One region of the Exiguobacterium sp. s28 genome, then DNA from elsewhere that is predicted to be linked to it. Evidence: predicted binding sites of a transcription regulator. Region 1 holds the regulator's gene; the other holds the start of a gene.
The links. The regulator Rex, encoded in region 1, represses fermentation and respiration genes when NADH is low (regulators of the CRP and FNR family bind a similar motif). The targets are predictions, from matches to a motif close to TTGTGAAATATTTCACAA.
Positions count from the first base shown of each region.

Region 2: a site for Rex is predicted at 4,527-4,544, ahead of pflB (formate C-acetyltransferase). Genes of this name have one in related genera too.

Region 1 is NZ_JACSLL010000011.1:6,969-15,141, reverse strand. It holds gene KNP78_RS11405 (YesK family protein) at 1-267, opposite strand, end outside; gene KNP78_RS11400 (hypothetical protein) at 374-3,013, opposite strand; gene tatC (twin-arginine translocase subunit TatC) at 3,155-3,943, opposite strand; gene KNP78_RS11390 (twin-arginine translocase TatA/TatE family subunit) at 3,947-4,165, opposite strand; gene KNP78_RS11385 (redox-sensing transcriptional repressor Rex) at 4,165-4,821, opposite strand; gene KNP78_RS11380 (ABC-F family ATP-binding cassette domain-containing protein) at 4,971-6,872, shown strand; gene KNP78_RS11375 (hypothetical protein) at 6,869-7,276, shown strand; gene KNP78_RS11370 (hypothetical protein) at 7,327-7,893, opposite strand; gene tsaD (tRNA (adenosine(37)-N6)-threonylcarbamoyltransferase complex transferase subunit TsaD) at 7,908-8,173, opposite strand, start outside.
Region 2 is NZ_JACSLL010000007.1:95,861-104,033, forward strand. It holds gene KNP78_RS09280 (ABC transporter ATP-binding protein) at 1-42, shown strand, start outside; gene KNP78_RS09285 (hypothetical protein) at 39-845, shown strand; gene KNP78_RS09290 (hypothetical protein) at 855-1,958, shown strand; gene KNP78_RS09295 (hypothetical protein) at 1,989-2,630, opposite strand; gene KNP78_RS09300 (DEAD/DEAH box helicase) at 2,627-3,793, opposite strand; gene KNP78_RS09305 (hypothetical protein) at 3,848-4,270, opposite strand; gene pflB (formate C-acetyltransferase) at 4,631-6,877, shown strand; gene pflA (pyruvate formate-lyase-activating protein) at 6,937-7,653, shown strand; gene KNP78_RS09320 (NAD(P)-dependent malic enzyme) at 7,694-8,173, opposite strand, start outside.

The sequences.
Region 1 (8,173 bases):
GACCCAGTGATAGATAACGACGCCGATATAAGTGAGGAGACCGATCACATACAGACTAATGCCGATCAAAATCCAGCCCAGCGCGTCCCAACCGCGGACGAAGACGAGTCCGATGATACACGATACGTATCCCACGAGAAGCAACGTTAACGAGAAGACGAGTCTCCGCTTGAATCGCGATTTCAAAAAGTTTAGCACGGCAATCAACAAAATTGTCGTCAACACGCCGATGATGATGAGTTCATCCCCATAGTACTCCCAAGCCATCGCTTCTCCCCCTGACCTATGTTCGATTGGCTCCATCGTATCACGTCCTCCCCCTGTTCCCCATCTCTAAAAAAAGCCATCCGCATCATCGCGAATGGCTTCTCAGTTAACGAACATAAATCGTCTTCGTCACGCTTCGGCCTTTTGGCGTCACGAGACGGAGTGTCAATTTCGTTCCTTTCTTTTGTGGGGTGAAACTGAGCGTTGTCGACGTCGACGTCACCGTCTTCTTCGCGAGCACCGTCGACCCCCGCGTGAGCGTCAATGTGCCGTACCCGACGTTCGATGTCACCTTCAGTGTCTTCGATGTGCTTGATGGAATCGTCGTCACGAGCGTCGGTGTCGGTCCAGTCGTCACCTTCACCGTCTGCACATGTCGGAACGTCCCGCTTTGGTTCGTCAACGAGAGCGTCGCATTGACCGGTTGCCGCGTGAAGCGGAGCGTCACACGTCCGGTGCTGCTCGCTTTTGCTGTGGCGAGCACCGTCGACCCTTTTTTCAACGTGACCGTGCTATTCGGGATCACGTACCCGACCCAGAGTGACTTCTCATCATTAATCGAGAGCGTCGACAGCGACGTTTTCGGCAACTGAATCGAGACGTCACGCGATTTCGAGCCGACCGATGCTTTGACGCGAACACGATCCCCCGGTTTGGCGGGGACGGTGTAACGTGTCGTCGATAGGCGTTTGGCCGAGACGAGTTTGTCATTTACATAGAAGCGCACTGTCGCCGTGCTCGTCTTTTTGATTGAGAGTGTCGCTTGTGTCTTTGTCATCAACGTGTCCGTCACACTGAGCGTCGGAGTGAACGCACGGACCGTCTTTGTGAGTTCATACGTCGCATCGCCGCTCGAACGTGTGACGAGAATGACATCCCCTTCTTTCAATGGGGTATCGAACGTGTACGGCATGACGCGTGTTGTCGCCACATGCGTACCGTTTCGATAGATGCGATAAGCCTGATCGGTACTCGATGTGATGTTGATGGATTTGTCATACATTAACGGTGTCCGAGTCCACGAAAAGACAGGCGGTTCCACTCTTGTCTCCACGGTTGTGAGCCGGAACGCTGAAGCGGGTGCTTCTTTTAATTTGAAGTAGACTTTTGTTCCGATGTCTACAGGCATCGTATTAAACTCTTTAATCGAAATGAGTCCGTCTTCATCTGCCTGCTCATTCGAAATTTCGTAGTATTTCCCACTGCGAATCAACACATCCACTGCGGCGTTCGGCGTCGTTTTCAATGTGACACCTGAAGTGACCGTTTTCGTCAGAACCGAGATACCATTTGATGAAGTATCGTCACTTTCTTTGACCGTCTGAAGTTCAATCGGATCGGCGTAAACACCTGACCCACTACCGATTTTCACAGTCACACGCGATCCAGGTGTGAACCACCGCGCCGGTTGCCACGTATAGCGACCCGACTCATCCGATTGGACCGTCGCCGATTGATAGTTCAACAATGAATCCGATGAGTTCGATTGATACAAGTTTTTCGTCACACTGACAAACACCGGCGTGTTCGGTGCCGTCTTCCCGCTGATCGGGCCTAAGACACCGGTTGGCGGGTCGAGCGTGAGCGGCACATAGTTCGATGCCCATAAGTCTAACCGGCGCTCAAAATCGTTCCACTTAAAAATCATGTCATACGACTCATTCGTCTGTAACGTCAGTTTCCCTTGCTCCCAAACGAACGGGTCGTCTTGATGGGCTAAACGTGCCGTCAGCTCAGTCGCTGGAATCGGTAAGGCCGTACCATCGACGAGCGTGGCCGTTCCGTTGACGTCATATGGACGACCTACCTCATAGCGATTCGTCGTTTTCGGCACATTGACATTCAGTTGCCATGGTGCTTTCCATAAAGACTCCGGTGTGTACACTTCCGTCTTCTTCATACCAAAAACGTACCAAGGACCGTGTTGTCGAATGTCAGCGTCATCAATCGGTGCCTCTTTCCACTCATTCGTGCTGACGTTATAACTGACATAGAATGTCGTATACATTTCTCGCGTCATGAAGTAGTAGGTGCCGTCTTTCCACGTAAGGTTACTTATGTTTGGCGCATCTTTCTCAATCCATCGTTTCGTCGCCAAATCGAAAATAAACATGTGCTCCGAGTCATCATTTTTGATCACGAACCATTGATTCGCTTCTTTCATGTGACGGGCCCACCTCACCTGTCCTGAATAGGAACTGATTGTCTCAAGCACCTCTCCTGTCACCGTCCGCTTCGTCACTTGACCGTCGGCGAACGCGAGGACGTTCCCATCATCGAGCAGACTGTATACCTGATCGCTGCCTTTCGTGAGCGATCCGAGAATATCACCTGACATCGATGTGATAATATACTTTTCGTCATCAGCCCATAACATCATTCCTGTTGTTACATTCGTTGAGACGAGTCGATTCTCACTTCCTGCTTCGATTGGGAATGTCGTCGCTTCATTCGTACGTATATCCCACATCACCCACTCCGGCCATCCTTTTAACATAAATCGGCCGTCTCCGATGGCATACATATTATAAGCAGCAGACACGCGAATCGGTAACGTATATTCCTCACCGGTCTCAATGTGAACTAGCGTCTCCGGATCTCCCGAACGCCACACATACCCACTATCTCCTACGACTTCTCCTGCCGGAATGATTTCCGGTTTGGCATAGTCTTCTGCTCGGACTTCAACTCCCGGTGCTACCATCATGACGAGCACCACGAGCATGCTCCATAACCACTTGTTCATTACTCTCCTCATTTCTGTTTATGAATGCATAACTTTCAAAAATAATCCATTTTTTGATTTAACCCTCCTAATTTTAAGTTGTTTTTTCAAAATTGAATAGCCCTAAAATCAAAAAAAACACCACGTCGCATGACATGGTGTTTACTTCTCATTCATTTGTTTCATCAAATCCATCTGTTCTTTCACCATCGCCTCTTTCTCACGTCGGAGCACACCCCGGTACGTGATGCGTGAAATCGATAAACTGATCTCATACAAGAAGAAGAGCGGCAGTGACACCATGAGGTGCGACGTCAAATCCGGCGGCGTGATGAAGGCCGCGACGACGAACAAGGCGAAGTACGCATACTTCCGAATCGATGACAGGAAGTACGGCGTCACGACACCGATGCGCGTCAAGAACATCGTCACGACCGGCAACTGGAATAACAGTCCGAATGGGATGGTCAGTTGCAGCAAGAACGTGAAGTAGTTCGACGCCCCGATGATTTGCGTCAGACCAAGGTCTTGCCCGAGGTCCGTCGAGATATCGAGGACGAGCGGGAACAACCAATAGTAGGCAAACGCCAAACCGACGAGGAACAAGATAAAGATGATCGGAATATAAGCGAGCGTCGCTTTCCGCTCGTTCGGATGCAGACCAGGTGCGACAAACGCCCACAGTTGATACAGTAGAAACGGACCAGCCGCGACGAGCCCGATGACGAGCGCCAAATTCAAGTAAATCATGAGCGGGTCCGCGACCCCAAAGGCGTTCAATTCAAGGCCTCGTTCGACGAGGTCGGCCTGGAGATAGGCGAGCACATATTTGACACTCGGCAAAGCAATCAAAAAGAAGGCAAAGACGACAAATGCCGACAGCATCAGTCGTCTCCGCAGCTCTGTCAAGTGGTCGGACAGTGCCCGTTCTTGATCAGGTTGATGGCTCATCGCTTACTGCTCTTTCTTCTCAATTTCTTTCTTGTCTTTCTCGTCATGCTCGTTCATCATGCCACTCGTGGCGTTTTTGAACTCACGGAGCGTCTGTCCGGCGGCGCGTCCGAATTCAGGCAATTTCTTCGGCCCGAAGATGATGAGCGCGATAATCGCGATGACAAACAGACTTGCTCCGCCTGGAATACCGACGACGAGTGACGATAATAGTAATTCCATTATTGATGGACCCCCTCAGCAGATGGATAGTGTTGCATAAAGTAAATGAGCGACTGGAGTTCGATCGACAAGTCGATATGATGGACGCGGACCGTATCCGGCACAGTAAGCCTGGCCGGTGTAAAGTTCAAGATGCCTTTGATGCCGAAGCGGACCAAGTCATCCGCGACAGGCTGTGCATAGGCAGACGGCACCGTCAAAATGGCAACGTCAATCTTGTTTTGTTTCATGATCTGTTCCATCTCATCGACGTGATGAATCGGGACACCGGACATCGTCGTGCCGACTTTTGTCTCGTCTGCGTCGAACCCGACAACGATATGTGTGTTATTGTTTTTAAGGAAGTTATAGTTGACGAAAGCTGTCCCGAGATGACCAACCCCGACCAAGGCGACGTTCGTAATCTCGTCCTGATTCAGTGTCTTACGGAAAAAGTCTAACAGATACTGTACGTTATAGCCATATCCCTTTTTACCGAGCGCACCGAAGTACGAGAAATCGCGACGGATTGTGGCCGAATCGACCTTGACCGCCTCACTCAGTTCAGCAGAAGAGACACGCTGTTTTCCTGATGAATGCAGGCTTTGGATAAACCGATAGTATAGTGGCAACCGTTTGGCTGTCGCTTGCGGAATCTTTGGTTCGTTTTGACTCAACGGAAAGAGCCTCCTTTTTACGACGCGTTTCAAACGAATCTAATTTCATACACCTTGATTGTAAACGAATTCACATAACCACTCAACGAATATACCTGAAAAGACTAAAAAATACAGTATACTAAATAGAGAGAAAGGGGTTTTTTCACTTGATCCTACTGCAAGTCAATAACTTATCGAAATCATTCGGCGTCGAGCCGATTTTAGAGAACGTCAAACTCGAAATCCAAGAAGGCGAACGCGTCGCCCTCGTCGGCCGGAACGGCGCCGGCAAGTCGACACTGCTCAAAGTCATCGCCGGGGAATACAACTATGACTCGGGCGATATCATGAAACCGAAAGACGTGACGATCGGCTATCTCGCCCAAGATTCAGGACTTGAATCGAACGAGACGATTTGGAACGAGATGCTCACCGTCTTCACCGATTTAATTGAACAGGAAAAAACGCTCCGCCGCATGGAACAAGACATGGGCAGCGAGCGCATCTTGAACGACCCGGCCGCCTATGAGCGCCTGCTGTCGTCTTACGATGAAGAACAGCATACGTTCAAAGACCGCGGCGGCTATCAATACGAGGCGACGATCCGCTCCGTCCTTCACGGAATGCGCTTTTATCCGGACGACTTCGAGCGCCGCATCGATACGCTCTCCGGTGGACAACGGACCCGCCTCGCCCTCGCGAAGATGCTGCTCCAAAGTCCAGACCTGCTCATCCTGGATGAGCCGACGAACCACTTGGACATCGAGACGCTCGGTTGGCTCGAGAAGTATTTGAGCGGCTATAAAGGCGCCGTCCTCATCGTCTCCCACGACCGCTACTTCCTCGACCGCGTCGTCTCGGTCGTCTATGAGTTGTCGCGTCACCGGAGCCGTCGCTTCGTCGGCAATTATACGAAGTATCTCGAGCAGAAGGCCGCGATCTATGAGCAAGAAAAGAAACAGTTCGAATCACAGCAAGAAGAGATCGCCAAGATGCAGGACTTCATCCAGCGCAACATCGCCCGGGCGACGACGACGAAGCGGGCCCAGAGTGTCCGCAAGCGTCTCGAGAAAGTCGATCGAATGGAAGCGCCGGACGGTGATGAGCGTAGTGCCGTCCTCTCGTTCTCGATTAAGCGCCAAAGCGGGAACGACGTGTTGAGCGGCAGCGACCTCGCCATCGGCTATGAGGAACCGATCGCCCAAAATCTCCGCTTCCAACTGCAACGCGGCGAATCGGTCGCCCTCGTCGGCCCGAACGGGGTCGGCAAATCGACGCTCTTGAAAGTGTTGACGAAACAACAGCCGGCCCTTACCGGTGACATCCGCTACGGCACCGGCGTCGAGATCGGCTACTACGACCAGGAGCAACAGAACTTGTCAGACGCCAACCGCGTCATCGACGAGATTTGGAACGACTGGCCGCTCATGCGCGAACAAGAAGTTCGCAGCCTGCTTGGTCAGTTCCTGTTCAGCGGTGACGACGTCATGAAACGTGTCCACGAATTGTCGGGTGGAGAGCGGGCCCGTTTGACGCTCGCCAAGTTGAAGCTCGAGCAACCGAACTTGCTCATCTTGGATGAGCCGACGAACCACTTGGACCTCGACTCGAAGATGATCCTCGAGAACGCCCTCGTCGACTACCCGGGCACGATCTTGTTCGTGTCACACGACCGTTACTTCATCGACCGGCTCGCGACGCGCGTCTTAGAGATCACGCCGAACGGCATCGACGAATACCTCGGTGATTACTCGTACTACGTCGAGAAGAAAGAAGAACTCGAAGAACTGGCCCGACTCGCTCGTGAAGAGACGAAACAAGTCATCGTCAAAAAACAGCGCGCCGACAAGGAACAGCAACGTGAGGAGCGCCGGATGAAACAACGAATCGAGGAGATTGAGCTCACGATCGAGCAACACGAGGCCCGGCTCGAGGAAATCGAGCAGCTGTTGTGTGAACCGGACGTCTTCAACGACTTCGCCCGGGCACAGGAACTGTCGACCGAGTCCGATGCGACGAAAGAATCGATCACGGCGTTGTATGCAGAATGGGAGGAGCTCCATTCATGATGCGATTCCGTGCGATGCGAATCGAGTGGATGCACGCCTTCCTGACTGGTCTCGCCTACATCGTGCCGACCGGGACGGAGTACGTATCCGAACTGATTCGTGGGGAACCGACCGTCGTCCCGTCGTTCCTGTTTTATTTCCTGCCGGTCGTCATCGGCTTCATCATCCAGACGTGGAGCGGGATTGTCATCAGCTTGTTGAGCGGTCTGCTCATGAGCACGCTCTTTATCCGCCTTGTCGTCTGGCCGGTCGATGTGACCGTGCACAGCTTTTACACGCCCGGCTCGGTATGGGGGCACTTCTATCAGTCGACGCTCCTCATGTGGGTGCTCGCCTTGATCGTCTATGTCGTGAGCCGAGTGAATATGTGGTATAAACAAAAGAAACATCATCCAGAAGTATAAAAACAGGGAAGCCGCTCTCCATTGTGGAGGTCAGCTTCCCTGTTTTACGTTTAGAAATAACGCAGCGGTTGGAACCCGCGCGTGTGGAAGTCGAGCTTGATGCCGTCTTCCGTGATGAAGAACACGTACTCGTTCGTATCGACGTCACGGACGAACACTTTGTAGAATGTGAGCTCCTCTTCGTCGTTCGTCACATATTTTGCCTCATGCGTCGAGATGACTTGGGCGAACAATTGCTCTTCGTCAAACTCGTTGACGATGTCCTCGAACTTCGCCGCCTCTTCTTCGGTCGCTTCTCGTCCCGGTGCGATTTGATAATACGCATCGCTCGCTTTCGGCTGAACGCCGAGGTTGCGGTCGACGACGATGACGCTTTCGATGTCTTGGTCGTCTAGGCTCTTATAGCCATACAACGTCTCGACGAGCGTGTTCTCACCCGTGACCCGGCCGATACCTTCGAGCGATTCCGCTCCCGTGAGCGACCGGACGCGTGTCGCTTCCGGAACGATTTCTTCTTGATAGGCGATATTATAAGCGCGGATGATCTCCCGTACTTGCAAAAACGTCGCGACGACGAGCAGTACGACGAGACCTCCAATGATTATGCGTTTCATCATCTGTATATTTCCCCCTAGACTGTCATGCTCTCTTCTAAGGATAACCCAGGAACCGCATTCATCGCCAGTGTATCGCGCTTTCCGCGCACATACGCGTGATGTGCCGCGACTCCAATCATACCGGCGTTGTCTCCGCATAGATCAAGTGGTGGGATGACGAGGCGGATGCCTTCGCGGTCCGTCGCTTCTTTGAGCGCAGCGCGGAGTCCACGGTTGGCTGCGACGCCACCTGCGACGAGCAATTGCTTCGCTCCTTTTTCTTTCACGGCACGAATCGCTT
Region 2 (8,173 bases), on a different contig from region 1:
AAGTCGATCGTCGATGTCATGAGAGAGGAGTTTGGGGCATGAACTTATTGAAACTAATCGGATGGGAAGTCGAACGGATGACGAAACCGTATCTCATCTTGATCACACTGCTCGTCGTCGTTCAGTTCGGTTGGCTCGGATTCTTTTTATGGAGCGAGACGAATATGTATGAAGAAATCCGTCGCACCGGGACACCGGATTATATCTTGACGTTCGCCAATTATCTCGGAGGCATGGCGTTTATTTTGTCGATCGGGGTAGCGGTGACGGCGATGATATTTTTCAGTTTTTGGATTTGGTATCGGGATTTCCAAGGTCGCGGCACGTTCATGATGCGCCTGCTGCTCATGCCGCAACAGCGGATGCTCGTCTTCGGTGCGAAGCTAGTGACGATGATGTTGATGATCCTTGGATTGTTCTCCGTCCAGTGGATTGCGCTCAAACTCCAGTACATAGCGTTTTCGAGTTGGTTTGACTCGCAAATAATTCCGATGCGTGGCTCATTCGAACAGACCATCGGCTACGATGGGGCGCTCTCAATCATGTATCCTGCTTCAATCGTCAACTTTATCATCCATCAATTGCTGATTGTGATCATCATTTTATTCGTCTTCACATTCGTGTTGATTGAACGAAGTCTATGGCAGCGGACAATGTGGTCGTCGATCATTGCGATGTTGATGCTTGGAACGTTGATTGTCGTTCCTGTGACGGCACTTTTCTTCCTGGAGAACCGCTTGTTTATGGATGAGATGACGCTTGTGATTGGTCTCGGTCTAATGGCATGGATGATGGCAGCGGTGTGGATTAGTCATCGTTACCTGATGAAGAAATTAAGTGTGTGAGGTGAGCGTATGAAACGAATGTGGAATGTGGTCGCACTCGGTGCGGTCGTCGTCATCGGTCTCGGGACGTTCGCTTTCGATATGCGGGACACGAAAGCGGAATGGGAGTTAGATGTCAAAACGAATCCTAGTGTGTGGAAGTCACAAACGGTTGGTCTATTTTACGGAACGGAAGAAGAAGGTACGACGGAACGATTCCAATTGACGACCGATCGTAGTCGTGTGACGAGCAATGTGAACTATATCGAAGAGGCGTTAAATTATCGGAGCGAGGTAGATCCGTCAGTTCGTGGTTTTTATCGAGAATTGTCTGGCTTAAGTTTTATGCAATCGATTCGAACAGCTGACGGCTATATTGGCGTCGGCCAGAACGGGAACAAAGAGATTGCGGTGTTCCGAATGAATGGACAAGAAGTCACCAAACAAGTCTTTGGGAATGAAGTTGATGGCGCTTCTGAATTGATGGACAGTCCTTGGGCCGGCCTCTTTGTTCATGAAGGAAACGTGCATGTCATTTACCGAGATGGTTATGGAGAGAATCCAGAGACGAAAATTGCTAGGTTCGATGAGGCTTCCAAACAAATCGTGATCGAGAGCGTGGCGTTACAAGATGAATCCATTTCGACCGTGACTGGAACGTCGTGGGCTTTCCGACCGTACATGGCGACGATTGACGCGGATAATCGGTTCATCCCGGTTGGCATGACCGAGCAAACATCCATCACGGAAAATGGAGAAACTTATTTAAGTGAGCAAGAAAAGATTGGGATTTATGCGTATGATGCGGAAACGAAACAAGTCGTTGAATTGATGGCAGACGGTGACATGTGGAACGCGACGGTGTACGAGGATCAATTGATTTCCTTACAAGAAGACGGGACCGAATTCGTCATCGATTTGAAGACTGGGAAGAAGTCGACACGTTCAGTCATCGATGGTTCGGTCGGCACGACCTCATACATCGGGGACCGACTGTACCATGCCCGCCCTACGAAAGATGGGGCCGTCATCGATGTCTATCAAGATGGAAAAGCCATCTCGAGCGCCACGGTGAAAGCGACGAACGACGAGGCGAAAGCATTGGTGAACAACACAGAATATTACGTGGAATAAAAAAATAAGCGAGAGGCGGCCGCCTCTCGCTTATTTTGATGGTTTCGGGATGATAATCCCTTCTTCTAAATCAAGCAACATGTCGATCAGTTCCGCACAGAACTCCGGGAACTGGTCGAGGAACGCACCTGGACCGACCTCGTCGGTGAAATCGATATACAGGTCCGACACGTTACCGGCCATCTTCGCCGGGAGGGCGAGGAACGCCGACCCGAACCGCCAGTTGCCGCGGATATCGAGCAGTTTGCCGAGCATCACATCGCCCGGTTCACGAGCTTCCGGAAGCATCACTTTGTAAATCTCTTTCGTCTCCCAATCGCGTAAACCGTCTTCGGTCACTTCGAAGACTGAACAGCGCGGGACCGCCAAGCCTCGGAGCGCGTGATACAGGGCGGGGGACATGTCGGCCTTATGGTCCGCCAAGTAGCGTCCGTGCGGTGTCATCCCATCCTCGTCCGTCTCGAAAAAGACGGCCCAATCGATGAACAAGTCACGAAATAGCTCCGCGTCTTTCAAGTGCCACGTGCCTTCTGAGGCGATTTCTTGTATATAGTTCGTCCATTGCGTGCTACGCGCGAGCGCGGCTTGCTCATATAACTTTTTCAGCTCGGCCAGCAATTCGGACTCTTCTACGAGCAAAGGGAATGGAATTACTTTCCGGTCTTTTTTCATCGGCGTGGTCCTCGTTTGTTCGCAGGGCGCTTGACGACCGGCGGTTTATCCTCAATCCGTTTCTCGATGACGTCTCCACGGTAAATCTCGAGTTCTTTCAATTCGACGCCGAGTTGACGAGCGAACGATTTCAAATGCGTCAAATCTTCATCCGTCACGAGCGAGAGGACAGTCCCAGCCGCATTGCCGCGTGCCGTTCGGCCCGAGCGGTGAATGAAGTCATCAATCGATTCTGGCAAGTCGAAATGGACGACGTGTGTCACTTCTTCGATATCAAGGCCACGGGCTGCGAGACCTGTCGTGATGAGGAGCGGATAGTCGCCTTTACGGAACTCACGAAGTGTTTCGACACGTTCGCGCTTCCCTTTCAAGCTGTCGAGCATGCGATAGTTCACTTTCATCTTGTCGAGCTCACCTTTCAACGGTGGCAAGAACGAACGGTTGTTGATGAAGGCGAGCGCTTTGACGTTGTCGACATGCGACAGGCGGCGGAGCAACTCTGGTTTATACCGGCGCGTCGTCAACATGTAGCCGTAGGTGACTTGTGCGCTCACGGCCCGCTCGATTTTCACATGTGCCGGCTCCTTTAAGAACGGGGCAGCCCACGCTTGAAGCGTGTCTGTGAGTGTCGCCGAGACGAGGGCGATTTGATGTTCATGCGCCGTATGTTTGATGATCCGTTCGGCAGATTCTGTCAAACCGCTATCGATGATTTGATCGGCTTCGTCGAGGACGATCGTATGCGTCTCGTGAAGTTTCAACTTTTTCTTCTCAATGAGTTCGACGAGTCGGCCCGGTGTCCCGACGATCAAATGTGGTTTTTTCTTCAACCGGTCGATTTGACGTTTCAACTCGACACCACCGATGAACGAAGCGATGCGGACGTCACCTTTCTCGGTGAAGCGTTGCGCGACCGTTTGAATCTGCATGACGAGTTCACGCGTCGGCGCGACGATGACGACTTGGATGCGGTCGTTCGACGCGTCGATTTTTTCGATGGCGGGTAATAAGTAAGCAAGCGTCTTCCCGGTACCTGTCGGCGCTTCAATCGTGACGTCTTTTCCGTCAAGAAGAAGCGGGAAGGCTTCGGCTTGGACCGGCATTGGTTCAGTAAAGCCAAGGCGATCCCAGGCTTCGTTAATAAATGGTTTTGTAAAGTTCATATCAATTCTCCTTATCGTGGGGCAAAAACAAAGGAAGCATAAGCGCTCCCTGTCTTAGATATAGCGAACATGTTCAGTATCTTGGTCGAATGAAGAACGGAGTGTCTGTGTGAACGTCTGTCCGTCCTCGATGAGTTTGATGTGCACATCGATTTGGTCAGCCGACGCCTCGACGCCTTCGACGGTGAAGCCTTGATACACACGGTACTGCAATTCTTTCGTCAACCGTTCGTATGAAGCGAGCTCTGGATACGTCGCTGCCACGTCAATCGGGCGCGAGATGAGAGCAACGAGCAAGTTATCGCGGTAGTCGATGAAATCCTCGTTTTCGATGTCGTCGTCAAACCGAATCCAAAAACCTGCATCTTCAAACTCAGTGATAAATCCGTCACGTTGTTCACCGTTTTCCTCTACTTTAAGAGAGATGCGGTCACCGGTCTTTAAATCGTGAGCGGCTGTCAATAATTCGTACGTCATGGGAAGAACCCCTTCCTCTTCTACAATGTTCTGCCTTCATTGTGTCCGATATAAGGCAAAAATTCAAGTTCTATCCCCGAGGTGTGAGGTACATCACTACGAAAACTGTATAAATCGTCACATCCCATCTGAAATGATACAGAAATGAGTTGAATCCTGCCGTAACAAGACTTATCTGTTTCAGAAGGAAGGGTTTTTGCATTATAACAGTATTTAAAGCGCTTACAAAAACGGCTTTATGCCAACGTTCATGAGATTGTTACAACTTTCACAAGAATGTAAAACAAAATGTTCACGTTTTCACGTACACTCAACTTATAGAAAGCACGCAGTTATCTCAACTATGAGGAGTGACCCACAATGGCAACCGAAATTAAATCAGCCTGGTCAGGATTTGTACCTGGGCAGTGGACGAACGAAGTGAACGTCGGTGAGTTTATCCGTTTGAACCGACACGAATACACAGGGGACGATCATTTCCTCGTCGGACCGACCGATGCGACGAACCGTCTTTGGGCACAAGTGATGGAATTGACGAAAGAAGAGCGGGAACGCGGTGGTGTTTGGGCGGTCGATCAAAACAACCCATCGACAATCGTCTCGCACGGACCGGGATACTTAAACAAAGAGCTCGAGAAAGTGGTCGGTGTTCAAACGGACGAGCCGTTCAAACGTTCGATCCATCCAAACGGCGGGGTCCGGATGGTCGACGCTGCCCTTGAGTCATACGGTTTCGAGCCGAACCCTGAAATCACAAAGATTTATTCGGAAATTCGCAAAACGCATAACCAAGGTGTCTTCGATGCGTATACACCTGAGATGCGGGCGGCGCGGAAGTCAGGGATCATCACAGGTCTTCCTGACGCTTACGGCCGAGGACGGATCATCGGCGACTACCGTCGTGTTGCCTTGTACGGGTTAGATTTCGTGATTGCAGAACGTAAAAAAGACTTGGCGAACCGTGGCGGTTTCTTATCAGAGTCAGATATTCGGACACGGGAAGAAATGTCTGAGCAGCTCCGGGCCCTCCAAGAGTTGAAACAACTCGGTGCGGCGTACGGGTTTGACCTCGGCCGTCCGGCGGAAAATACACAAGAGGCGTACCAATGGGTATACCTTGCATATCTCGCAGCCGTCAAAGAACAGAACGGCGCCGCGATGTCACTTGGACGTGTCTCGACATTCCTCGATGTTTACGCAGAACGTGATATCGAAGCAGGTCGTTTGACCGAGTCAGACGTTCAAGAAATCGTCGACCACTTCATCATGAAGCTCCGGATTGTCAAATTCTTGCGCACGCCTGACTACAACGAATTGTTCTCGGGTGACCCAACGTGGGTGACCGAGTCAATCGGTGGGATGAGTGAGGATGGTCGCTCGAACGTGACGAAGAGCTCATTCCGCTTCTTGCATTCACTCTCAAACCTCGGGCCAGCACCAGAACCGAACTTGACGGTGCTTTGGTCGACGAAATTGCCAGAAGGATTTAAACAATATTGCGCGAAGATGTCGATTGAGACGTCTGCGATCCAATATGAGAACGACGACCTCATGCTTCCAGAGTTTGGCGACGACTACGGCATCGCCTGCTGTGTGTCACCGATGAAGATCGGGAAACAGATGCAGTTCTTCGGTGCCCGCGCCAACATGGCAAAAGCACTCCTTTACAGCATGAACGGAGGCCGCGATGAGAAGAGCGGCGACCAAATCGCGCCGGTTTGGGAGATGAACACCGAAGACGTGCTCACGTACGACAAAGTGTATGCCGACTTCGATCGGACGCTCGATTGGCTCGCCGAGCTCTACGTCAACACGCTCAACGTCATCCACTTCATGCACGATAAATATGCGTACGAACGGATCGAGATGGCACTTCATGACCCAGAAATCCTACGGACGATGGCATGCGGAATCGCCGGTCTCTCGGTCACAGCAGATAGTCTGTCAGCCATCAAATATGCGACCGTGAAACCGGTCCGCAACGAGCAAGGCATTGCTGTCGACTTCGAGACAGAAGGCGACTTCCCTAAATTCGGAAACAACGATGACCGTGTCGATTCAATCGCCGTCGAACTCGTTGAGTCGTTCATGGAAAAAGTGCGTAAGCATAAAACATACCGCGACGCGCTCCATACGCAATCGGTCTTGACGATCACATCAAACGTCGTCTACGGCAAGAAAACTGGGAACACACCGGACGGACGCCGTGCCGGCGAACCGTTCGCCCCAGGTGCGAACCCGATGCATGGCCGCGATACGAAAGGTGCTGCCGCATCGCTCTCATCAGTCGCGAAACTTCCGTTCGAGCATGCGCAAGACGGGATCTCATACACGTTCTCGATCGTACCGAAAGCACTAGGCAAAGAAGAAGTAGCTCGTGAACTCAACTTAGCGGCACTTCTTGACGGCTATATGGGCGGCGAGCATAAAGGACATCACTTGAACGTCAACGTCTTCAACCGTGAAACGTTGCTCGATGCGATGGAGCATCCGGAAGAATATCCACAGCTCACCATCCGCGTCTCTGGCTATGCGGTCAACTTCATCAAGTTGACGCGCGAACAACAAATCGACGTCATCAACCGGACGTTCCACGGTTCATTGTAAGTAATCAAGGCTTGGCGGCCTTCTTCTGAAGGCCGCTCATTCGTTAGGAGGTCATTTCGATGACAATGGGATATGTACACTCGGTCGAATCGTTTGGAACCGTTGACGGCCCGGGAATTCGTTTTATCGTCTTTTTACAAGGTTGTGCGCTTCGTTGCTTGTATTGCCACAACGCTGACACGTGGGATTTCAAAAAGAATAACCATCGTTCGGCCGAGGACGTCATTCAAGAAGCGCTCAGCTATCGTCCGTTCATGGAAGCATCAAAAGGCGGTATCACGATTTCAGGGGGCGACCCGCTCGCGCAGCCAGAGTTCTTAGAAGCGCTCTTGCGTGAAGCGAAGAAACACGGGCTCCACACGACACTCGACACGTCGGGCGCACTTCGTCCCCCTAACTTGGATGCCATCTTAGATCATACGGATCTCGTCTTACTCGATATCAAACATATCGACGATGACATGTGTAAGAAACTGACGGGACGGAGCAACGTCAACACGCTCACGCTTGCTGAACATTTATCCGAGCGCGGAACGAAAATGTGGATTCGCCACGTCCTCGTCCCAGAATGGACACTTGATGAAGGAGCGCTCCGCCGCACGGCCGCGTTCATTCAAAAGCTCGACCACGTCGAGAAAGTCGAAATTTTGCCGTACCATGAGATGGGTGTCTATAAATGGGAGGCACTCGGTCTCGACTATCCGCTCAAAGGGATTAAACCCCCGACGACGGAAGAAGTAGAATGGGCGGAAGGGATCTTACAAGGAACCGTTTAAAAAACTGCGCAGACCGTCACGGTCTGCGCAGTTTTTTGGATTACAAATGTTTTTGACTGACGTGCTGACGGATGGCTGCCTCATCGAGTGGGCGCTTGGCGACGCCGGTCTCGACGGCGGCTTTGGCGACCGCGACTGCGACGGCGGGTGCGATTCGCTCATCGAACGGGCTCGGGATGACGACCCCGTTTATGAGATCTTCCTCGGTCAACAAGTCGGCAATCGCGTGGACGGCCGCTTCTTTCATCTCTTCGTTGATCTCGGTGGCGCGAACGTCAAGCGCCCCGCGGAAAATACCAGGGAAGGCGAGGACGTTGTTCACTTGGTTGGCGAAGTCGGAACGACCGGTCGCGACGACACGCGCCCCGGCTTTTGTCGCGAGGTCCGGCATAATCTCCGGAATCGGGTTCGCGAGTGCGAAGATGACCGGATCGACAGCCATCGAACGAACCATCTCTTCGGTGACGGCACCGGCCGCCGAGACGCCGATGAAGACGTCGGCACCTTGAAGCACATCGGC